One region of the Kitasatospora sp. NPDC057542 genome, then DNA from elsewhere that is predicted to be linked to it. Evidence: riboswitches for the same ligand, from Rfam matches in the RefSeq annotation. Region 1 holds a riboswitch; each other region holds the start of a gene.
What was found. Region 1 has a riboswitch for thiamine pyrophosphate ahead of ACFU7Y_RS10745 (cytosine permease). Riboswitches for the same ligand answer to the same signal wherever they lie in the genome.
Positions count from the first base shown of each region.

Region 1 (3,267 bases):
GATCGCCGAGTTGATGCCGATCACCGCGCCGCCGGAGTCGAGCAGCGGGCCGCCGGAGTTGCCGGGGTTGATCGAGGCGTCGGTCTGGAGGGCGTTCATGTACGAGGCCTGCGATCCGGTCTCGTCGCCGGAGGCCACCGGCCGGTCCTTGGCGCTGATGATGCCGCTGGTGACGGTGGACTCCAGGCCGTACGGCGCGCCGATCGCGACGGTGGCGTCGCCGACGTTGACCTTGTCGGAGTCGGCCAGCGGCAGCGGGGCCAGCTTGCTCTTGGGCGGGTTGTCGATCTTGACCACGGCGACGTCGTAACCCTCGGCGTGGCCCAGCACCGAGGCGCTGTACGAGGTGCCGTCGGCGAACTTGACGGTCAGTTTGCCGCCGTTGAGGGTCGGCGCCACCACGTGGTTGTTGGTGAGGATGTGGCCCTCGGTGTCGAAGACGAAGCCGGTGCCGGTGCCCGACTCGCCGTTGCCCTGCGCCTTGATGGTGACGACGCTGGGCAGCGCCTTCTGCGCGATGGCGGCGATCGAGCCGGGGGCGGGCTCGTTCTTCTGGGTGTCGCTGGCCTGGACGGTGGTGCTGCGGTGGTCGTTCGGGGAGTTGCTGTCGTCGGCGCGGTTGGCGACGGTCACGCCGAGCGTGCCGCCGGCCACACCGGCGACCAGCGCGACGGCCGCGATCAGGGCGACCAGGCCGCCGCGCTTCTTGCGAGCGCCGGGGCCGGCCGGACCGCCGGGGTGGTCCGCCGGGTAGCCGAGCGGGCCGGCCGGACCGCCGGGGTGGTCCGCCGGGTAGCCGAGCGGGCCCGCCGGGCCGCCGGGGTGGCCCGCGCCGCCGGAGGTGGAGTCGTGGGTGGGGCCCCAGCCACCGAGCGGCTGGCCGGCCCCGAAGGGGTGGTGGCCGTGCGCGGCGGGGGCGGCCGGAACGGCCGGAGCGGCGCCGTACCCCTCGTGCGCGCCGGCGGTGGGGACGCCGTGGGTCGGGGTGGCGTACGGGTTGCCGGCCGGCGGCAGGGCCGGGGCGGCCGGGGCCTGCGGGGCGGGCGGCAGGACGGGCGGCGGCGCGTCGATGTAGCCGGTGGCCGGGTCGACGGCAGGCTCCTCGACGGCGGGCGCCACGGGCGCGGCAGGTGCCACGGGCGCGGCGGGTGCCTCCGGTGCGGGCACCTTGGTGAAGGCGACGGTCGGCTTGTGCCCGCCCTCGGCCGAAGGCGCGTCGACCGGGCCCTGCCCGGACTCGACGGCACCGGCCTCGCCGGCACCCGCCTCCGGCTCGGGCACCCGCCGGAAGGCCATGGTCGGCTGGTGCCCGCCCTGAGCGGGGCCCTCGGAAGCGGACTCGGCCGCTCCCCGGCCGGCGGGCTGCTCCCCCTGCGGCCCGGTGGGCCCAACCTCGCGCTCGGTGCTCACGGACGACCTCCATAGCTGGCAGAACCAAGGACCATAGTTTTTCGCACTGTCGATTCGATTGCCGTAAGGACCCCTCTGAAGAACTCATAAGAATCCTTAGCCGGCACCGACGCCGGTACCGGCGGCCGAGGCTCCCCTCCCCCGCCGGACGTCCCGCGATGGACCGCGACTCCCTCGGCCTTGGGCGTTCGCCCCCGTGCCGGTTAGCCTGTCGCTCCAAACTGACACGCGGGAGCTTGGACCCACCAGGCTGAGAGTGCGCATGTCGACCGTACGCCACACGAGTGGCGGACGTTCGAGGGGGCGCTGACCGCCGGAACCTGTCCGGGTAATGCCGGCGTAGGGAGTATCGGCCATGCCGCCTGCTTCGCCATCCTCTTCTTCGGGCGCGAACGCCACCTCTTCGAGTGCGACCGCCGTCCTGGAGCGCCCCGAGGCCCCCCTGGTCCTGGACACCGAGCCGCCGCGCACGCTGCGCTTCCGGGACCACTTCGCGCTCTGGATGAACCTGGGCGTCAGCCTGATCGGCTTCTCCACCGCCGCCACCGTGCTCGGCGCCCCCGGCAGTGAGCTGTCGCTGGCCGCCGCGGTGACCGCGATCGTGATCGGTACGGCGGTCGGCACCGCGATGCTCGGCGTGGCCGCACTGATCGGCGCCCGCACCGGCGCCCCCGCGATGGCGAACCTGCGCGGGCTGTTCGGCACCCGGCTGTCCTACCTGCCGACGGTGCTGAACATCGTGCAGTGCATCGGCTGGGGCGTGTTCGAGCTGCTGACCATCTCGGCGGGCGCGCAGACCGTCGCGCACACCACCGGCTACCGCTGGCTGTTCGTCCTGCTCGCCGGCGCGCTGACCACCGCGCTGACCATCTGGCCGCTGGGCTCGATCGCGGTGCTGCGCCGCTTCGTGGCCGGGGCGGTCGCGGTGGCGATGGTGTACTTCACCGTCCAGCTGGGCCGCCAGGGCGTGCCGGACCCGGGCGCGGGCAACTGGCACGGCTTCCTGGGCGCCACCGACGCGATGATCGCGGTGTCGGTCTCCTTCGTCCCGCTGGCCGCCGACTACACCCGGCACTCGCGCACCCCGCGCTCGGCGTTCTGGGGCAGCTTCTCCGGCTACACGATCGCCCAGGTCTGGTGCTACGTGCTCGGCCTGATGGCGCTGCTGCAGTCGGACGGCGACCCGAACCGGATCTTCGACTCCTTCCTCGGGGTCTGGGCCGGCTGGCTGTTCCTGCTGGTGCTGGTGCTGCGCGAGACCGACCAGTCCTTCGCCAACGTGTACTCGACCGCGATGTCGGTGCAGAACCTGCTGCCGAAGGTGGACCGCCGGGTGCTCTCCGGCGCGATCGGCGCGCTGACCACCGTGCTGGCGCTGCAGATCGACGAGTTCACCGACACCTACTACGGCTTCCTCGGCCTCATCGGCTCGGTGTTCGTCCCGCTGCTGGCGGTGCTCGCGGTGGACTACTTCCTCGGCGCCGGCCGGCGCGGCTGGAACCTCTCCGCCGACGCGCCGTCCCGCTGGCTGATGCTGCTGCCGTGGGCACTGGGCTTCGCGGTCTACCAGTTCATCGCGCCGACCAAGGTGGCCGACTGGTGGACGGACTTCTGGACCTCCGCCCAGGAAGCGCTGCACTTCACCCCGCAGGAGTGGACCTCCGCCTCGTTGTTCGCCTTCCTGGTGCCCGCCCTGGCCACCTGGGCGCTCACCCCGCTCAGCCGCCGCGCCGGCAGCCGCTGAGGAAACCGGGGAAGCGCAGGCGCAGACGGCCCCACGGGTTGGGGCCGTCTTTGTCCGCGCTTCACTTCCGCCGCCTATCGTTGGCCCTGTGACCAGCCCAGACCTGTCCTCGA
Region 1 covers NZ_JBHVFE010000059.1:20,021-23,287, forward strand. The annotation lists gene ACFU7Y_RS10740 (S1C family serine protease) at 1-1,410, opposite strand, end outside; TPP riboswitch at 1,629-1,773, shown strand; gene ACFU7Y_RS10745 (cytosine permease) at 1,766-3,154, shown strand; gene ACFU7Y_RS10750 (glycerophosphodiester phosphodiesterase family protein) at 3,243-3,267, shown strand, end outside.

Region 2 (3,267 bases), on a different contig from region 1:
AGGCCTGGGCGCCCGGGTGGCCCTTGGCCAGGTCGGCGGCGTGGGCGGCGATCTTGTAGGTGATCACGCCGGTCTTGACGTCGTCCCGGTTGGGCAGGCCCAGGTGCTCCTTGGGGGTCACGTAGCAGAGCATCGCGGTGCCCCACCAGGCGATCATCGCGGCGCCGATGCCCGAGGTGATGTGGTCGTAGCCGGGGGCGACGTCCGTGGTCAGCGGGCCGAGGGTGTAGAACGGCGCCTCGTCGCAGATCTCCTTCTGGAGATCCATGTTCTCCCTGATCTTGTTCATCGGGACGTGGCCCGGGCCCTCGATCATCACCTGGACGTCCCGCTCGCGGGCGATCCGGCCGAGCTCGCCGAGGGTCTTCAGCTCGGCGAACTGCGCCTCGTCGTTGGCGTCCGCGATCGAGCCCGGGCGCAGGCCGTCACCGAGCGAGAAGGTGACGTCGTAGGAGGCCAGGATGTCGCAGAGCTCCTCGAAGTTGGTGTAGAGGAAGTTCTCCCGGTGGTGGGCCAGGCACCAGGCCGCCATGATCGAGCCGCCGCGCGAGACGATGCCGGTCTTGCGGCGGGCGGTGAGCGGGACGTAGCGCAGCAGCACGCCGGCGTGGACGGTCATGTAGTCGACGCCCTGCTCGCACTGCTCGATGATCGTGTCCCGGTAGACCTCCCAGCTCAGCTCCTCGGCCTTGCCGTCCACCTTCTCCAGGGCCTGGTAGAGCGGCACGGTGCCGATCGGCACCGGGGAGTTGCGCAGGATCCACTCGCGGGTGGTGTGGATGTTGCGGCCGGTGGAGAGGTCCATGACGGTGTCGGCGCCCCAGCGGGTGGCCCAGGTCATCTTCTCCACCTCCTCCTCGATCGAGGAGGTGACGGCCGAGTTGCCGATGTTGGCGTTGATCTTCACCAGGAAGTTGGTGCCGATGACGGCCGGTTCCACCTCCGGGTGGTTCACGTTGACCGGGATGACGGCCCGGCCGCGGGCCACCTCGGCGCGCACGAACTCGGGCGCGAGGCCCTCGCGCAGCGCCACGAACTCCATCTCCGGCGTCACCACGCCCCGCTTGGCGTAGGCGAGTTGGGTGACGGCGGCACCGGCGCGACCGCGCAGCGGGCGACGCGGGCGGCCGGGGAAGACGGCGTCCAGGTTGCGCAGGTTCCCGCCGCGCGGCGAGGTGTGCTTGATCCCGTCGTCCTCGGGACGCGGCTCGCGGCCGTCGTACTCCTCGACGTCGCCGCGCCGGCGGATCCAGGCGTCCCGCAGCGCGGGCAGGCCGCGCCGCACGTCGGGCTCGTAGGACGGGTCGGTGTACGGGCCGGAGGTGTCGTACAGCGGGACGGACGTTCCGTTGGTGAGCTGCACCTCGCGGTACGGAACGCGCAGGTCGGGGCGCGATCCCTCGCGGTAGGCCTTGCGCCAGGCCGGGGCCGGGTAGCCGGTGCGCTCGCTGCTGGGGGCGCCCTGGGCAGACTGCGGCTGTGCTTCGAACGTGGTCATCTGACCTCTACTCCCTACGCCGGCATTATCCGGTCAGGTTCCTGCGGTCGACGCAGCCGTCGGTCCGTCCGTCGACGTCCCGGTCAGCGTCCTCTCAGCCCGGTGCTCCGAGCTCCCGCGTCGCAGGCGGTGTTGCCTGCACACGACGCCCAACACCGTAGCGAGCGGATCGCCGCAGGTCCAGAGCACGTCACGGCCCGCCCGGCCGACCGGCACCCCTCGGGGAACGCCCGAGGCCCGGCTCCCCCCTCGCGGGGGGCCGGGCCTCAGGGCGGCGTTACGGGGTGACCGGTCAGCTCTTGGCGGCCTTCTTCACCAGGACCACCACGGCGGCCGCGATGCCGACCACCACCAGCAGCTTGATCACGATCGAGAGCAGTGCGCCGACGACGCCGAACACGAACGCGACGATGTTCCAGGCCAGCACCAGGACCAGCACCGGGATGACGATGTTGCGCACCCAGGAGGGCAGCGACTTCCAGAGCTCAGCCATGTCGGTTCCTCTTCTCCCCTCGGGTCGGCCGCCGTCCGGTGCCGCATCCCGCTTGCTTTCGGTACTTCGATCGTACGGTGGCGTGAGTGCCGGAACGAGGCCCAACGGCCCGGAGAGAACCCCGAGATCACCCCGACTCCGACCCCCCGGGTGACCCCCGAGACGTCGACGCCGCCGACCCGGCCGGCTCCTGCGTCACGGGCCGACCCGCCACCGCCCGCCCGTCGTCCGGGCCCTGCCGGGGGACGGGCAGGCGCGCCCGCACGGCTCAGACCGGCCAGCGCTCACCGCGCCAGGCGGCGTCCCAGAACATCCACTCGTAGCGCGAGGTGGTCACGAAGTGTTCGACCACCTTGCGGCGTTCGGCCGCGGACAGCTCCTCGCCGAGCCGGTCGGTGAGCGCCAGCACCCGGCGGACCACCGACTGGAAGGCCTCGTCGCCGTAGGTGGCGATCCACTTGGCGTACAGCGGGTCGGGCGAGCCCTGGGCGAGCAGCGCCTCGCCGACCCGGGCGTAGATCCAGTAGCAGGGCAGCACCGCGCCGACCGCCTCGGCGAAGGAGCCGCCGTAGACGGTGGCCAGCAGGTAGCTGGTGTAGGCCCGGGTGGTGGGCAGCACCGGCTCGGCGGCGGCCTCCTCGGCGCTGCCGCCGAAGGCGGTCAGGAACTCGGCGTGCATGCCCTGCTCGGCGGCCAGCGCGCCGACCGCGTCGTCGGCGAAGGCCCGGACGTCCTCCTCGCCGGGCGCCTTGGCCGCGCAGACGGCGAGCGCGCGGGCGTAGTCGCGCAGGTAGTGCGAGTCCTGGACGACGAAGTGGCGGAAGGCCTCGCGCGGCAGGGTGCCGTCGGTGAGCCCGGCCAGGAAGGGATGGGCGAGGATCTCGGCGTACACCGGCTCGATGGCCGCCCAGAGTTCTTCGGTCAGCGTCTTGGTGCTCATGACGCGACCCTAGCCGCCGGGGTGCTCAGTCCTCCGGTGGGGAGAACACCACCAGCACCCGCAGCTCCTCGGTGATGTGGTGGAAGCGGTGCGGGGTACCGGCCGGCACGTACACCACGGTGCCCCGCCCGACCGTCGCGGTCTCGGCGCCGACGGTCAGCTCGGCCCGGCCGCTGATCACCTGGTAGATCTCGTCCTGGTCGTGCGCGGTCTGGGTGTCGGTGTCGCCGGGGGCGAGCGCGTACAGCCCGGCGGACATCCGCGGTTCGCGCAGGAACCGCAGGTACGCACCGTCGTTGGCCGCCCGTTCGGCGTCCAGTTCGTCCAGCCGGAAGA
Region 2 covers NZ_JBHVFE010000197.1:4,327-7,593, reverse strand. The annotation lists gene thiC (phosphomethylpyrimidine synthase ThiC) at 1-1,498, opposite strand, end outside; TPP riboswitch at 1,493-1,627, opposite strand; gene ACFU7Y_RS23720 (DUF5326 family protein) at 1,791-1,991, opposite strand; gene tenA (thiaminase II) at 2,260-2,931, opposite strand; gene ACFU7Y_RS23710 (cupin domain-containing protein) at 2,957-3,267, opposite strand, start outside.
Region 2: linked by a shared signal. The riboswitch ahead of thiC (phosphomethylpyrimidine synthase ThiC) and the one ahead of ACFU7Y_RS10745 (cytosine permease) in region 1 are both predicted to bind thiamine pyrophosphate.

Region 3 (3,267 bases), on a different contig from region 1:
CATCCACTCGATGATCTCGTCGTCGGAGAGGCCGCTGTCCCGCAGCACGGTCAGCAGGCCGACCAGGTGCTTCACCGGGCCGGTCTCGTCGATGAAGGCGGCCGGGACCTGCAAGGACTTGTTGGGGCCGCGGCGGACCGCGATCAGGTCACCCTTCTTGACCATGTTGCGGACCTCGGTGACCAGCACACCCCACCGCTCGGAGATGTCGGGCAGGTACAGCCACTCGGGGACCAGGGCTTCAGTCTTGGCATCGATCTCACTCACGGCACCAGACTGCCACCTCGACGGCCCACCGCGCACACGGCCCTACGCCGCGGCCGCCTTCAGCGGCACCGCCGGGTCGGCCGCGCGGGCCGGGTCCAGCGCGGTGCCGCGCTCGATCAGCCTCCGCCCCTGGGTGAGGTCGCGCGGCCGGTCCACGGTCAGCAGCGCGCTCGGCACGCCGTCCCGCAGCCAGAGCACCGACCAGTCGGCGTCCTGCGGGCCCCCGCGCCAGAGCAGCTCGTCGCCCTCGGCGTGCCAGCCGGCGTACTGGACCATCCGCCCGAACTGCTCGGACCAGAAGTACGGCACCGGGTCGTAGGCCGGCGCGTCCGCGCCCAGGACGGCGGCGGCCACCGCCTCGCCGGACTGCAGGGCGTGGTCCCAGTGCTGGACGGCCAGCCGGGCGCCGGACCGGGTCGAGGGGTAGCTGACGCAGTCGCCGGCTGCGAAGACACCGGGCACCGAGGTGCGCAGCCGCCCGTCCACCACGACGGCACCGGCCGCGTCCAGCTCGATCCCGGAGCCGGCCAGCCAGCCGGTCGCGGGACGCGCCCCGATACCGACCACGACCTCGTCGGCGGGCAGGTGCGAGCCGTCCGCCAGCAGCACCGCGCCGGGCTCGACGGCGGCCACACCGACCCCGCAGCGCAGGTCGACCCCGGCCTCGGTGTACCAGGCGGCCATCGCCGAACCGATCTCCGTCGGCAGCGCGCCGGGCAGCGGTGCCGGGCCGGCCTCGACCACGGTCACCTCGCAGCCCGCCGCGCGGGCCGCACCGGACACCTCGGCACCGATCCAGCCCGCGCCGACCAGCACCAGCCGCAGCCCGGGGCGCAGCAGCGCGCGCAGCGCCAGGGCGTCGTCCAGGGTGTGCAGCAGGTGCGCCCGCTCGGCGCCGGGCAGGGCACGCGGGACGGCGCCGGTGGCGACCACCAGCGAGCCGTACGCGAGGTCGCCGCCGTCGGTGTGCAGCACGCCGGGGGTGAGGCCGGTGGCCCGGCGGCCGGTGAACAGCTCGATGCCGAGCTGCCCGTAGTCGATGTCCAGGGCGGTGGAGTCGGCCTTGCCGAGCAGCACGTCCTTGGAGAGCGGCGGCCGGTCGTACGGCGCGTGCGGCTCCTCGCCGACCAGCGCGATCCGCCCCTGCCAGCCTCCCTGCCGCAGCTTGAGGGCGGCCTGCGCCCCGGCCAGCCCGGCTCCGACGACGACCACCTGATCCGTTCCGCTCAGCTCTGCCACGCCCGTCACTGTACTCAGCGGCCGGCCGGCAGCTGCGGGCCGTCCGCCCTTCGCGCCGGCCCTCCGGCCGTGCGGAGCGCGGAGGCGGGCGCGGGTGGTCTCCTCCCTGGTCCACCCCGCGTACGGGCCTTCGGCCGGGCCGCCCCCCGGCGTTAAGGTGGGGGCACCACACGGGAGCCCGGCGTACCGGGCTGAGAGGCGGGCTGACACGGCCTGCGACCGTCCGAACCTGATCCGGGTCATACCGGCGAAGGGAGAAGAGCAGCCTTGTCACGCTTGCCATCAGGCGCCCGCGCCGACGTGCTGGTGATCGGCGGGGGCATCATCGGCCTCGCCGTCGCCTGGCGCGCCGCCCAGCGCGGGCTGCGGAACGTGATCGTGGTCGACCCCTCCCCCGGCGGCGGCGCGGCCCGGGTCGCGGCCGGAATGCTCGCCCCGGTCACCGAGCTCCAGTACGGCGAGGAGCCGCTGCTGCGCCTCGGCATGGCCTCGAACGAGCGGTACGCGGCCTTCGCCGCCGAGCTCACCGAGGCGAGCGGCGGTCTGGACACCGGCTACCGCCGGTGCGGCACCGTCGCCGTGGCGCTGGACTCCGACGACCGCGAGGAACTGCGCGAACTGCACGCCTTCCACCGGCGGCTCGGCCTGGACTCGACCTGGCTGACCGGCCGGGAGGCCCGCAGGCTGGAGCCGATGCTCGCCCCCGGCGTGCGCGGCGGCCTGCACGTGGCCGAGGACCACCAGGTGGACGGCCGCCGGCTGCTCAAGGCCCTGCTCCTCGCCTGCGAACGCGCCGGGGTCTCGATCCGTCCGGCCGAGGCCGTCGAGCTGCTGGTCGAGAACGGCCGCGCGACCGGCGCCCGGCTGAGCACCCAGGAGACCGTGACCGCCGAGCAGGTCCTCCTCGCGGCCGGCCCGCACAGCCACCGGTTGCCCGGCCTGCCCGAGGGGGCGCTGCCCGCGATCCGCCCGGTGAAGGGGCAGGTGCTGCGCCTCCGGATCCCGGACGCCTACCGGCCGTTCCTCTCCCGCAACGTCCGCGCCGTCGTCCGCGGCCGGCACCTGTACCTGGTGCCGCGCGAGAACGGCGAACTGGTGGTCGGCGCGACCACCGAGGAACAGGGCTACGACACCACCGTCACCGCCGGCGGGGTGTACGAACTCCTGCGCGATGCCCACGAGTTGGTCCCGGGGATCACCGAACTCCCGCTGCTGGAGACCTCGGCCGGGCTGCGCCCCGGCTCGCCGGACAACGCCCCGCTGCTGGGCCCGACCTCGGTGCCCGGGCTGGTCGCCGCCACCGGCCACTACCGCAACGGCGTGCTGCTCACCCCGGTGACCGCCGACCTGGTCGCCGAGTACCTGGCCACCGGCGAAGTCCCCGAGCCGGCACGGCCGTTCACACCCCTGCGCTTCTCCCCCGACCGCTCCACGACGAAGGCCTCCGCATGACCGAGACCGCCCTGAACGAGATCGCCCTGACCGTCAACGGCGAGCCCCGCCGGGTGCCCGCCACGACCACCCTCGCCGAGGTGGTGGCCTCCGTCAGCGCCGCCAACACCGGAGTCGCCGCCGCGCTCAACGAGGCCGTGGTGCCCCGTAGTTCGTGGTCCGAGACGCCGCTGAGCAGCGGCGACCGGGTCGAGATCCTCACCGCCGTCCAGGGAGGCTGAGCCATGGCCGAGGACCTTCTCACGATCGCCGGGACGTCCTTCTCCTCCCGGCTCATCATGGGCACCGGCGGCGCGCCCAGCCTGGAGG
Region 3 covers NZ_JBHVFE010000123.1:9,082-12,348, forward strand. The annotation lists gene ACFU7Y_RS17765 (Rv2175c family DNA-binding protein) at 1-267, opposite strand, end outside; gene ACFU7Y_RS17770 (NAD(P)/FAD-dependent oxidoreductase) at 310-1,515, opposite strand; TPP riboswitch at 1,667-1,779, shown strand; gene thiO (glycine oxidase ThiO) at 1,783-2,958, shown strand; gene thiS (sulfur carrier protein ThiS) at 2,955-3,179, shown strand; gene ACFU7Y_RS17785 (thiazole synthase) at 3,183-3,267, shown strand, end outside.
Region 3: linked by a shared signal. The riboswitch ahead of thiO (glycine oxidase ThiO) and the one ahead of ACFU7Y_RS10745 (cytosine permease) in region 1 are both predicted to bind thiamine pyrophosphate.